Regions from separate parts of the Cytobacillus pseudoceanisediminis genome, predicted to be linked through region 4. Evidence: predicted binding sites of a transcription regulator. Region 4 holds the regulator's gene; each other region holds the start of a gene.
What was found. The regulator Rex, encoded in region 4, represses fermentation and respiration genes when NADH is low (regulators of the CRP and FNR family bind a similar motif). The targets are predictions, from matches to a motif close to TTGTGAAATATTTCACAA.
Positions count from the first base shown of each region.

Region 1: M5V91_RS23615 (AtpZ/AtpI family protein) is a predicted target of Rex. The motif match lies at 1,791-1,808, and genes of this name have one in related genera.
Region 2: qoxA (cytochrome aa3 quinol oxidase subunit II) is a predicted target of Rex. The motif match lies at 1,407-1,424, and genes of this name have one in related genera.
Region 3: M5V91_RS01900 (cytochrome c oxidase subunit 2A) is a predicted target of Rex. The motif match lies at 1,928-1,945, and genes of this name have one in related genera.

Region 1 is NZ_CP097349.1:4,384,678-4,387,811, forward strand. It holds gene M5V91_RS23610 (S8 family serine peptidase) at 1-1,675, shown strand, start outside; gene M5V91_RS23615 (AtpZ/AtpI family protein) at 1,978-2,199, shown strand; gene M5V91_RS23620 (ATP synthase subunit I) at 2,205-2,579, shown strand; gene atpB (F0F1 ATP synthase subunit A) at 2,601-3,134, shown strand, end outside.
Region 2 is NZ_CP097350.1:226,346-229,479, reverse strand. It holds partial or broken gene M5V91_RS29590 (LTA synthase family protein) at 1-148, shown strand, start outside; gene M5V91_RS29585 (cation diffusion facilitator family transporter) at 236-1,096, opposite strand; gene qoxA (cytochrome aa3 quinol oxidase subunit II) at 1,535-2,452, shown strand; partial or broken gene qoxB (cytochrome aa3 quinol oxidase subunit I) at 2,531-3,134, shown strand, end outside.
Region 3 is NZ_CP097349.1:339,364-342,497, forward strand. It holds partial or broken gene M5V91_RS01890 (b(o/a)3-type cytochrome-c oxidase subunit 1) at 1-1,129, opposite strand, end outside; gene M5V91_RS01895 (cytochrome c oxidase subunit II) at 1,129-1,605, opposite strand; gene M5V91_RS01900 (cytochrome c oxidase subunit 2A) at 1,627-1,776, opposite strand; purine riboswitch at 2,136-2,237, shown strand; gene M5V91_RS01905 (xanthine phosphoribosyltransferase) at 2,392-2,994, shown strand; gene M5V91_RS01910 (nucleobase:cation symporter-2 family protein) at 2,991-3,134, shown strand, end outside.
Region 4 is NZ_CP097349.1:3,869,018-3,872,151, reverse strand. It holds partial or broken gene M5V91_RS20855 (ABC-F family ATP-binding cassette domain-containing protein) at 1-477, opposite strand, end outside; partial or broken gene moaC (cyclic pyranopterin monophosphate synthase MoaC) at 668-1,149, shown strand; partial or broken gene M5V91_RS30640 (winged-helix domain-containing protein) at 1,177-1,382, shown strand; gene M5V91_RS20845 (redox-sensing transcriptional repressor Rex) at 1,379-1,819, shown strand; gene M5V91_RS20840 (YdiK family protein) at 1,841-2,044, opposite strand; gene M5V91_RS20835 (CPBP family intramembrane glutamic endopeptidase) at 2,091-2,816, opposite strand; gene groES (co-chaperone GroES) at 3,134-3,134, shown strand, end outside.

The DNA of each region.
Region 1 (3,134 bases), 520 kb from region 4:
GGTTGCACCAGAAGCAACCATTATCGCCTACCGGGCTCTCGGACCAGGCGGCAGCGGAACAACAGAACAAGTGATAGCGGCCATCGAACAGGCAATAAAGGATAAAGTTGATGTGTTAAACCTTTCCTTGGGAAATAACGTGAACGGACCTGACCTTCCGATAAGCATGGCCCTTAATAAAGCAGTTGAAAAGGGAATAACGGCTGTCACTTCATCGGGCAATTCGGGTCCGAATATTTGGACGGTCGGATCACCGGGAACAGCCTCGAAGGCCATTTCTGTAGGAGCCTCAACACCAACAATGAAGGTGCCATTTTTGAGCATAGGCGGGCGGGAAATTCGTCTTGATTTGCTGCAGGGTTCAAAGGATTGGGAATTTGACCGATCCTTTGAATTGGTCGATGGAGGACTCGGTCATCCTGAAGAATTGAAGAATGCCAAAGGGAAAATGGTATTAGTGGAACGAGGGGAACTAACGTTTACTGATAAGGCAGTCCATGCAATGGAAGCAGGAGCAGAGGGAATCATTATTTTTAATAATACAAAAGGCAGGTTCTTTGGCAATCTGGACAGTGGTGTTCCAATTCCAGTAGCGGCGTTATCAAAGGAAGAAGGAGAGGAGCTCAAGAAGAACATTAATGAAGGAAGACTCCTTGCCCGGACTAATATAATAGAAGAAAGGGATATCCTGGCTGACTTCAGTTCCCGCGGACCCGTTACATCAACATGGGAAATCAAGCCGGATGTTGTGGCACCTGGAGTCGCCATAAATAGCACCATTCCTGGCGGTTACCTGCCGCTGCAGGGGACTAGCATGGCCGCTCCGCACGTCGCAGGGGCCTGTGCCATCCTGAAACAGTCTCATCCCGAATGGGGGCCGGAACGGATTAAGGCAGTACTTATGAATACGGCTAAGCTTCTTATGAATACAGAAGGAAAAACATATAGAACTTATGAGCAGGGAGCAGGCAGAATCCAGCTTGATCAAGCGCTGAGAGCAGAAACGCTTGTCCTCCCGGCCTCTCTGCAGTTTGGGAAATTTCAGATCGCGGACAGGCTGCATGAACACAGCAGTTTTATAGCGGTTGAAAATATTAGTGAGAAAACGCAGACCTACTCCTTTTCTGTACCTTATAAGGCACAGGGCATCAATTGGGAAATGCCTATGACATTTCAATTAAACCCAGGTGATAAGAAAAAGGTGGAAATCAAAATGTCGGCAGACCCGACTCTTTTAAAGAAAAAGATCTATGATGGGTACCTGCTTATGAAGGCAGGTGCCGAAAGCATCAGAATTCCCTATCTTTATGTGCTTGAAGAGCCGGATTATCCAAGGGTGATGGGATTCGGACTGGGCAAAGGAGATAAGCCGGGCACGTATCGCTATGAAGTGTATCTTCCTGGCGGGGCAGAAGAGTTCGGAATTGCCATGTTTGATTCGGAAAGCCTCCGCTTCATGGGATATCTTGACTGGAAAAGAAATGCAGGCAAAGGACAGCTGCTGCAGGAAATTCCGGCAGATAAGCTTCCCGGGCCTGGGCTGTACCTTGCAAAGGTGTTTGCCAAAAAAGCCGGCAAGGAAGATTGGATTGAAACCTACCTATTTGTGAGGCCGGATGGGCAGCTCGGGGACCCGGAACCTTCGGTAAACAAGCGGACCACTCAAAGTAAGTGATAATGTTAATTTAAAGCGTTTTCAGGAGCGATGCAGAAACTCGCTCCTTTTTCAATAGATATCCAAAAATTAAATGTGATAAATATGTGAACATACCATATTTTTACCTTTTTGTTTGTGAACTTTTTCACTCCAAACGCATTGACATTGACAAAGCCCTATTGTATGCTTACAAAGGGTAAAAGATGATAGGGTTTTCAAAATATTTGTGCAGACATATTTCCCACTTCTGCATGATGTTAATATGATTAATTATGGCCTCAAAACCCACTTACCATTCTCTTAAGGGAGGATGCGTTTTTATGCGTCAAAAAGACCGCAACCCATTTAAGGCGATGGCCTTAATGTCCGCCATTCTTTCTCAGTTAGTAGGTTCCACGCTCATTGGCATTTTCGCCGGAAGGTGGCTTGACAGCAAGGCAGGAACAGAGCCGTTATTCCTATTGGTCGGTTTGTTCATTGGACTGGGCGCCGGGATTTACGCCATGCTTCGCTTAATCCAACATTTCTTCACAGGAGAATGAACATCATGCCGGAAATCAAAGTAACTTTTCAAAGACAGCGAAAATACATATTCCTTTTGTTGTCTGTATACGTTCTCGGCTGGGGGTTTACACCTTATCAATCTATTTTTCTGGGCTTGATATTTGGTACAAGCTTAAGCCTGTTCAATTTGTGGCTGATTTCACGAAAGGCGCTGCAGTTTGGAGAGGCAGTCGAGAGAGGCGAGAAGGTGCGTTCACTTGGAACGGTATCCAGAATGGCTACAGCAGTATTTGCTGTGATGATCGCTCTGGAATATCCGGATAAGCTGCATCTGATCAGTGTGGTATTTGGATTAATGACATCCTATATTGTCATTATGATAGATTATTTTCTTCAATCTTTTCAATTACGTAAATAGCGGGAAGAGAGGTGAACACTATTGCATCATGAAGCTCCTATAGTGGACTTTTTAGGATTGAATTTTAACTTATCAAACGTACTGATGATTACAGTGGCAAGTGCTATTGTTTTCATTATTGCTTTGCTTTCAACCCGTCGATTGGCCATGAAACCAACGGGGATGCAAAATTTCTTCGAATGGATTATGGATTTTGTTAAGAATATCATTAACAGCACGATGGACTGGAAGACAGGCGGAAGATTCCACATCCTTGGATTAACCCTGATCATGTATATCTTTGTTTCAAACATGCTCGGACTTCCGTTCGCAATCACTTATGATCACACTTTATGGTGGAAATCGCCGACAGCCGATCCTGTTATCACATTAACATTAGCGGCAATGGTTGTTGGGCTTTCGCATTACTATGGCGTAAAGCTTAAAGGAGTAGGAGAATACGGCCGGGATTTTATCAGGCCAATGCCTTTCTTGTTCCCATTGAAAATCATTGAAGAGTTTGCAAACACTCTGACGTTGGGACTTCGTCTTTACGGTAATATCTATGCAGGTGAA
Region 2 (3,134 bases), on a different replicon from region 4:
TGATAAGCAGACTGCACTCGAAATTGATGGACAAAACTGTAAAAAGAATGCTGAAAGGGCGCAAAAGGAATTGAACGCATCAGATCAAGTTATCTACGGCGATCTGTTAAGGTTTATTAATCAGAAAGGATATACTTCCGATAAATAAACAAAAGGTAGATCCAATTCATAAAGTGAAATAAGCCGTCAGTAATGGCGGCTCATTTTTTTGAACTTAGTAATCAGGCAATTTAATCTAGTGAGGCTCTACATGAACATGAGTATGATGGATATTATGAAACTTACGTAAATTATCCTCAATTTTCACAGTAATATCATGACTTTGAATAACGGTTAGTGAAGGTTCAACAAAAATAGTCACATCTACTATTGGGTGGTTTCCATGAAGTCTTGCTCTTAGATTTTTAACAAATTTTACTCCTTCCGTTTGATTGATTGTTTCTTCAATTTCCTTCAAGAGTTTTACTTCAAAACCATCAGTTAAATCGTGAGCCGCCTCCTTAAAAATTACCCAGGCAGTTAAGCATATAATTATTCCCACAATTGCTGCCGCGAGGGAATCCAGCCAATTCAACCCGAGATGTGCACCAGCTATTCCTATTGCAGCGCCTATACTTACCAATGCGTCGGAACGGTTATCCTGTGCTGCTGAATAAAGGGCCTTACTTCCAATCCTTTTAGATAGCTTCAAATTATATCTGTAGACTAGGTACATAAAAAGAGAACTAAATAAAGCAACAGCCCCAGTATATAAATCAGGTCTTTCTTCAACAGGATTATATAAATTTCTAAAAGAATCGATCACTACTTGCAAACCAACAGTAAGCATAATTAATGAAGCAACCAAAGAAGCGATCGTTTCAGCTCTAAGATGTCCATACTTATGGTTCTCATCGGCCGGTTTTTGAGATATCCTTAATCCAATTAATACGGCTACAGAAGCAATGACATCAGTTAAATTGTTTAATCCATCCGCTTTTAAAGCTTCCGAATTTCCCAAATTCCCCATGATAAGCTTGATAATGGATAAGAGTATATATGCTGATATACTAATCCAGGCACCTTTTTCTCCTTTTTTCACTTCATTTTCTTCCATCCGCAGTTCCTCCACTTAACATAATTAGCACTTAGTTTTATCTTAACCAATAATAGTCAACTACAATTCGTTTATTCCCTCTCCAAAAGAAAATAGTCCAGTTTTGGGGGTTTGTAATTGAGGGGAAATTGATATAGTGCATATTTTCGCCATAAATTTGTTGCTTTATTGTCACTTTTATTGAATGTGGATTATGAGATAATGTGATTAAGTGAGCATAAAAATGTTTTTTTAAAGGTGTAATAATTCTAATTGAAAAATATGGAAGGATGGTTTGTCTTGTTCTCTCTAATTATAGTAAAATAATTCCTTTTCAAAATCGTCACAATTGGCAGCTGAATTTATGATAATATTTTAAATATCTTTAAGTGAACACATGCACATATAATCATTAAGTTTATTCTTTAAATTTGTGCAAATACGGAAAGGGGAACTCCTATGAAAATGAAATGGGCTTTACTGACATTAATTTTCACTATTGCCACTGTGTTAACAGGATGTGAACCGTTATTGGTTTTAGATCCAAAAGGGCCACAAGGTCGTACAACAGCAGATGTAATCATGATCTCAATTTGGACCATGGCTATAGTTGTAGTGGTTGTATTTGCTTTATATATCTTCATTGTTAGAAAGTATCGTGCTTCTAATCAGAGTGAAGACTATGAACCTCCACACATTGAAGGCAGTCTTAAACTAGAAATCATCTGGACCGCTATTCCGGTATTAATTGTTGCGTTTCTATCGGTAGTGACTGTTGTATCCACCTACAAAGTTGAGGCAACACCAGAAGGATATGACGAGGAACCATTAGTTATTTACGCTTCATCATCTAATTGGAAATGGCACTTTAGTTATCCTGAACAGAACATTGAAACTGTAAACTATCTGTTCATTCCTACAGACCGGCCAATTGAATTCAAACTTTATTCTTACGGGCCAATCTCAAGTTTTTGGATTCCTCAGCTCGGTGGACAAAAATATGCGATGGCTGACATGGTAAATACCCTAAATCTTGCTGCTGATGTACCAGGTGAATATAGCGGTAGGAATGCCAGCTTTACTGGTGAAGGCTTTGCTCAACAGACGTTTAATGTAAAAGCAATGCCGCCCAAAGAGTTCGATGAATGGGTAGAGGAAATTAATGCAACTGCAGAACCTCTTACAGAGGAAAAATTTGAGGAATTATTAAAGCCAGGACATCTTGGTCAATCAACTTATACTGGCACTCACTTATCTTTCTCACCACCGCCTAAAGGCCATCATAAGAAAGGTGATTCAGAGAAAGAAGAAATGAAGCCTGGCAAATCCGAAAAAGATCCGGATGAAATAATGGATCACAGCAAAATGAACCAATAAAGTAAGAGTTGCCTAGCTTTCTAATCTATTTCTAGCTGGATATTTTAGCAACACACTTTCCGAAAGGAGTCAAATAGTATGGATTTCTTAGCACGATTTGCCGTACCTAATCCAGGACCTACAATTTACGCATCGATGGTTGCCATAGCCCTTACAATGGTCGCTATCTTTGTAGGACTGACATATTACAAAAAATGGGGATACCTATGGCGTGAATGGCTGACGACCGTGGACCACAAACGGATTGGAATCATGTATCTAATATCAGCTTTACTGATGCTTTTCCGTGGAGGGGTAGACGCCATAATGATGCGTGCCCAAACGGCTGTTCCAGAGAATACGCTGCTTGGCGCACAGGAATACAATGAAATTTTTACAACACATGGTGTTGTTATGATTATCTTTATGGCAATGGCGTTTATTATGGCATTAATGAATTTTGCTGTTCCATTGCAAATTGGTGCACGTGATGTGGCTTTCCCAAGATTAAACGCTTTAAGTTTTTGGCTGTACTTTTTCGGAGCAATGCTCTTCAATATTTCGTTCGTTATCGGGGGTCTCCAGATTCTGGTTGGACTTCTTACTTCCCGCTGGCAGGAACTGAATATAGTAAATCTGTAGGTACTAACTACTACATGCTTGCTCTTCAAATCTCTGGACTTGGTACATTAATTACTGGTAT
Region 3 (3,134 bases), 1.8 Mb from region 4:
AAGTGGCCGGTTACCCAAATCGTGTTATGGACAACCTGGTTCATCTGGTGGGACGCATTAACGATACCGCCTGCTCCCGCAGGTATAAAGGCAACCATCCCGATGAAAGGAACAGTAAATCGGGCATCTCCCCAAGGCAGTTTTTTTACCCAGCCGAATAATCCTGTGGCCCCTTTGGAACGCCCAAAGCTTTCAAAAGTGGCAAAAAGAGAAAATGCAGTCATAAGAGATGGAATGACAACCAGGAATGTTAGGATAACCTGTAAGAATTTCCATGCTGGGTCAATTCCCGGCTCCATTAATTGATGGTGAAATCCGACAGGGATTGAAAACAGCAGGAATAATATGAATGACATGCGCGCCAATGAATCAGAAAAAATCTTTCCGCCGATGACTTTAGGAATGACAACGTACCAGGCCATGTAAGCTGGCAATAGCCAGAAGTAAACAAGCGGATGTCCGAAATACCAGAATAGAGTACGGCTGACTCCGATATTTACTGTTTCTACAAACCCCAATGACCAAGGAAGAAGCTGGAAAAGAACAGTAGACGCTACACCGATTGTTGCCACAATCCACATCATTGTGTTGACCAATGACATAAAGGTTAATAACGGACTCGGCTGCCCGGGATTTTTTCTTCTCCATTCTGCATACTTCATAATGATGGCTGCCCCGTCAATCCAGCTTCCCACTATAACAAGTGTTAAACCGATATAGTACAATGCATGTGCCTGAAGAGGAGCATAGAAAGTATAAAGAACAGTAGCTTCATTCAACAGGATCATGACAGCTGCAAGAACAGTTCCTGCTGTCATCAGCCAAAACCGGCCCAGCCGGCAATTCGCTGTTTATTTGTAAGGGTTCCTGATGTTTTGCTTGTTGCTGCTAACTGGAAGCCCATTATAAAAAAGGTAGTAAGTACAAGTCCGAGTACAACACCGTGAACCGTGAGAATTTGGTAATACCCGATGCCTGCCGGAAGCTCGAATTTACCGGAGCGGACCAAAGTCTGCAATAAGCCAGCAAGGCCGCCTATTGCTAAAGCTGTAAATGCAACGAAAAAGTGAGCCATTGCCAATTTTCCGTCACGGCGGTCAACTTTAAATTTTGCTGAAGGATTAAACATTATTCCACCACCTTAATTTTAGACGACATCATGTGGTGACCAACACCGCAATATTCATTACATACAATTAAGTATTCTCCAGTTTTATCAAATGTTGTAATGTGTTCACTGATATAGCCGGGTTCTAGCATCATGTTGATATTTGATCCTGCAACTTCGAAACCGTGGACAACGTCTTTGGTTGTTGCGATAATTTTCACTTTAGCACCATATGGAACCTCCACTTCAGCTGGGCTATAGGAAAACGCAGATGCTACGTATACCAATTCGTAATCCCAATCTTTCCCTTCTACCTTTTTCAGTCCTGGCTCATTAAATGGAGCGGTAGTATCGACCTTTTCAGGGTCGATTGTTGCCAAACAGCTTGGGGGCTGATTGCCCAGGTAAAATGCGCTGACTCCCAAGACTGTTAGAAAAACAAGCAGCGATCCGATTCCAAAAGTGAGCCAGGCCTTTTCAAATTTATGCATATGCATGGCTTTTTCCCCTTTCTAACTCTAAAAGCGGCTGATAAATAATGAATAAACACCTGCCCATGTAATGATCAGGAAGAATCCTAATAAGAAAACGGAAGCTAGCGTTCCCTTTAAGGAAGAGCTATCCTCTATTTCAGTTTTTGTTTTTCGGCTGAGTTCTGTTTTCGCCATTGTCTTTCACTCCTTTCGAATATTTGGAAAAAGTAAATGATTACACTTTCATAATACAAAACATTTAGGAAGATTCTAGATGCTTTCAGTGAGTTCACAAATTGTTCATTCGTAACTTAAACACTATGATAATGGTGAAAAATTGATATTTAAGTGATTTATGTCACAAAAAACTCCTGTGAATTGTGAAAAAACTGTGAAGGTTTAATTGAGCTTCAGAAGGAAGGCAAATTTTTAAAAATAAACATACTGAAGAGGGCGAATTATCTGATTAGCGAACAATTTTCTGGTAATATATTGTTTAGTTCGTATTTAGTTAAATTTTTGATTGAAGTATTAGTAAATGATGTTATAATGTTAATAAATTAATAACATTCACTCATATAATCGCGAGGATATGGCTCGCAAGTTTCTACCGGGTTACCGTAAATGATCCGACTATGAGTGAGCAATGTAAAGGACGTTTAAAGTCATCCTTGTTTGCCTGCAGCTTAGATCATTAGCCTGAAGGCCATTGCTTCACTCATTTTTATGTTGTGAATGCGATGGGCTTCAGGCTTTTTATATGGCTGGAATGAGTAATTGAAGGCTATCTATCATAGAGGAGGATGCAAAATGGATATGCTTATTGAAAAAATAAAGAGCGAAGGGATTGTTTTATCTCCGACAGTTTTAAAGGTGGATTCTTTTCTGAACCACCAAATAGATCCTCAGCTAATGCATGAAGTCGGCAAAGAATTTGCAGATAGATTCTCCAGAAGCGGGATTACAAAAATATTGACTATCGAATCTTCGGGGATTGCGCCAGCTGTAATGGCTGGGCTCCATCTGAATGCTCCAGTTGTATTCGCTAGAAAAAGAAAATCTCTCACTCTGGTAAATGACCTGATTACAGCCTCTGTCTATTCTTTTACTAAGGAAGAAACAAGTGAAATCTCTGTTTCAAAGAAATATCTATCAGAAAAAGATAATGTCCTTATAATCGATGATTTTCTGGCGAATGGACAGGCAGCACTAGGTCTTGCGGATATAGTAAAAAAAGCGGGATCAGGAATTGCAGGGATTGGAATCGTTATTGAAAAAGGCTTTCAAAATGGCGGACAGCTGCTGAGGGAAAAGGGATTCCGGGTCGAGTCCTTAGCTATTATTGACTCACTTGAAAACGGCATGATCAGCTTTGATAATACAGCAAAGAATATGGAGGAAATGATACGATGAATCAGAATCCGCTTAAAATTGCTTCATTGGGAATTCAGCATGTCCTTGCCATGTATGCAGGCGCGGTAATTGTACCATTGATTGTAGGAGGTGCACTTGGCTTAACAGGGGAACAGCTTACTTATCTTGTTTCCATTGAT
Region 4 (3,134 bases):
GCCCATTGAGCTGAAGTTGAGTCCGTGGAGAATGGAACGGATATCTGCCTCATATTGATAGCCGCCATTTTCTTTGAAATCAACCTGAAGCTTGTCGTATTCTTTTAAGATGCGTTCATAGGCATCAGAGTTATTTAGGATATCAGGGTCTGCCATTTGTTCTTCAAGGCTGCGAAGCTGTTTTTCCTGCTTCTGCAGATGACTAAAAACAGTCAGCATTTCATCCCAAATGGATAACTCTGATTCCAGGCCGGTATTTTGTGCAAGATAGCCAATTGTTACTTCCTTTGGCTTTATAATCTCACCGGAGTCATATGTCATTTGTCCGGCAATAATTTTCAAAAGGGTGGACTTTCCTGCACCATTGCGCCCTACTAGCGCAATCCTGTCCCTGGTTTGTACTTCAAGCTTTATATTGGTTAAAATGGGATCAGCGCCAAAATTTTTCGCCAGCTGATTGACTTGTAATAGTATCATGTTCTTTCACCTCGGGTATAGAGTAAGTGTAACTCATTCATATATGTTCGGCAATAAAGGAGACAGGACTATAATCCCTTCTGCAGGGCATTCAATCAAGACAAAAGGCAAATAAATATGTGAGGAACAATACAAAGCACATACAAAGTAACAGAAAAATAGTGTATGATTTTGAAGAGAGGTGTTTTGAATGGCGGATTTTACTCATTTTAATCAAGAGGGCAGGGCAAAAATGGTGGATGTCAGCGATAAACCTGAAACGGCAAGAACAGCCATTGCTCAATCAAGTATTACTCTTAATCAGGAGATATACGAAAAGATAACATCCAACTCTATGAAAAAGGGGATGTACTCGCTGTTGCACAAACTGCAGGCATTATGGCGAGCAAGAAAACATGGGACATTATTCCGATGTGCCATCCGCTGCCGCTTAAGGGCGTGGACATTTCATTTTCATGGAAGGCGGAAGAGGAAGAGTATGTCCTGATCATTACTGCTTCTGTAAAAACGAAGGGAAATACGGGTGTGGAAATGGAAGCGTTAACAGCCGCTTCTGTCTGTGCGCTGACCGTTTATGACATGTGCAAGGCTGTAGATAAAGGAATGGTGATTGGGCCAACCTTTTTAATAGAGAAAACAGGCGGAAAAAACGGAGATTTTAAAAGAAATTAATTCATCATAAGAAATGGGGATGGACGAATGGCCAATGAACCAATTAAGATACCGCAGGCAACAGCTAAACGGCTGCCTTTATACTACCGCTTTCTAAAAACCTTCACTCATCAGGCAAACAAAGAGTCTCTTCAGCAGAATTGAGTGAGGCGGTAAAGGTAGATTCTGCAACAATCCGCCGCGATTTTTCGTACTTTGGTGCGTTAGGAAAAAAGGATATGGATATAATGTGAATTACCTGCTGGGCTTCTTTCGGAAGACTCTTGACCAGGATGAGCTGACTAAAGTAGCTTTGATCGGGGTAGGGAATTTAGGAACAGCCTTTCTTAACTATAATTTTCTTAAAAATAATAATACCAAAATAGAAGTAGCCTTTGATGTTGATGAGAGTAAGGTTGGCACGAAAATCGGTGATGTACCGGTCCATCATATGGATGACCTTGAAGAAGTTATTATAAATAATAATATTCAGGTGGCGATTTTAACGGTGCCGGCACCGCCTGCCCAGGCTATTACCGATCGGATGGTGAATGCGAAAATAAAAGGAATCCTTAATTTTACACCTGCGAGGCTCACTGTGCCAGCCTCGATTCGGATTCACCATATCGATCTGGCAGTAGAATTGCAGTCACTGGTTTATTTTCTGAAAAACTATCCGGAAGAAATGTAAAAAAATGAGCCTTTTGGGGGCTCATTTTTTCATTTTATTTTTCATTTTAAAATGCAGGCCAACCATCCGCAGTCCGGTGCCAAAATCGAATGTGGCAATTATAATCAGAAAATAAGTAAAGAATCCCCAGGTTTCTTCATGCTGGATATTCTGTATGGCTATAAAAGTGAAAAGGCATCCGAGAAGGATGTAAATAAAGCCTGAAAACAAAGGTGTGCTTCTCATCAAAATCCCCCAGTAAGTTTAAAACTCTGCAAAGCATTTCCCTATGCTAGAAAAAGCTGATAAAGCTCTGCATTTTTTCCATTTCTTCTAACCATTTTTGCATATTATCCTGATTCAGCTGGATAACCGCAACAAAGGTGTTCATCGCCACATGGGCAAAAATCGGCACAATAATCCGCTTCGTTTTGACATATAAGAAAGCAAAGGTGAACCCCATTGCCGAGTACAGCAGTACATGTTCAGGCTCGAAATGGGCAAGTGCAAAAATGACTGAGCTGATCAGGGCCGATAAGAAGAAGTTGAAGCGCTTATGGAGAGAACCGAAAATAACTTTTCTAAAGACAATCTCCTCAAGTATTGGCCCAATGACCGAACTAATTAAGATAACGATTGGCGATGCTTCAATAATCCGGATAATCTGCTGCGTATTCTCAGATCCCATTTCAATCCCAATCATATTTTCAATGCTGGCAGCAGTAGCTTGAGCGATCAGGGCCAAAAATATACCCCCAACTGCCCAGCCCGCTGAGCTTGCTGCGGAAGATGCATCCCTATCCAGGCCTTTTTTCATCTCTTTTCTTAATAATAGAAGCGTAATGATCAGTGTAACCGTAAAACTGATGACAAGCCAGTAGGCTACAGCCAGGATCTGCATGTTTTCGGGGTTCTGTCCAAGGGCATCTGCAATAAATAACACAAGCGGAACGCCAAACAAACTGGACAGCTGCATGGCAATATAAGCTATTAATATAAACCAATATTCCTTCTTCAAAATGTTATACTCCTTATTCTGAGTGTTGGAAAACAAGTCCTAAAGCCATTGTACTCTTAATAAGGAGCGGGTTTCAAATATCAGCATCAAAGCAGGAAAATACTATGGGTAAAGTGAAGAGTTCCGAAGCATACTTAAGAGGTTGTCTGTGTCGAAAAATAGCGTGTATGGGCGAATGAAATTTTTTCTAAAAAATTTAAGCTTCACCCTTGCAAATAGAAATGAGATTCATTAATATAATAATTGTGTTAGCACTCATACAGAGAGAGTGCTAATAAATAAAAATATTTACATATTATTTGAGGAGGTTGTTTCACT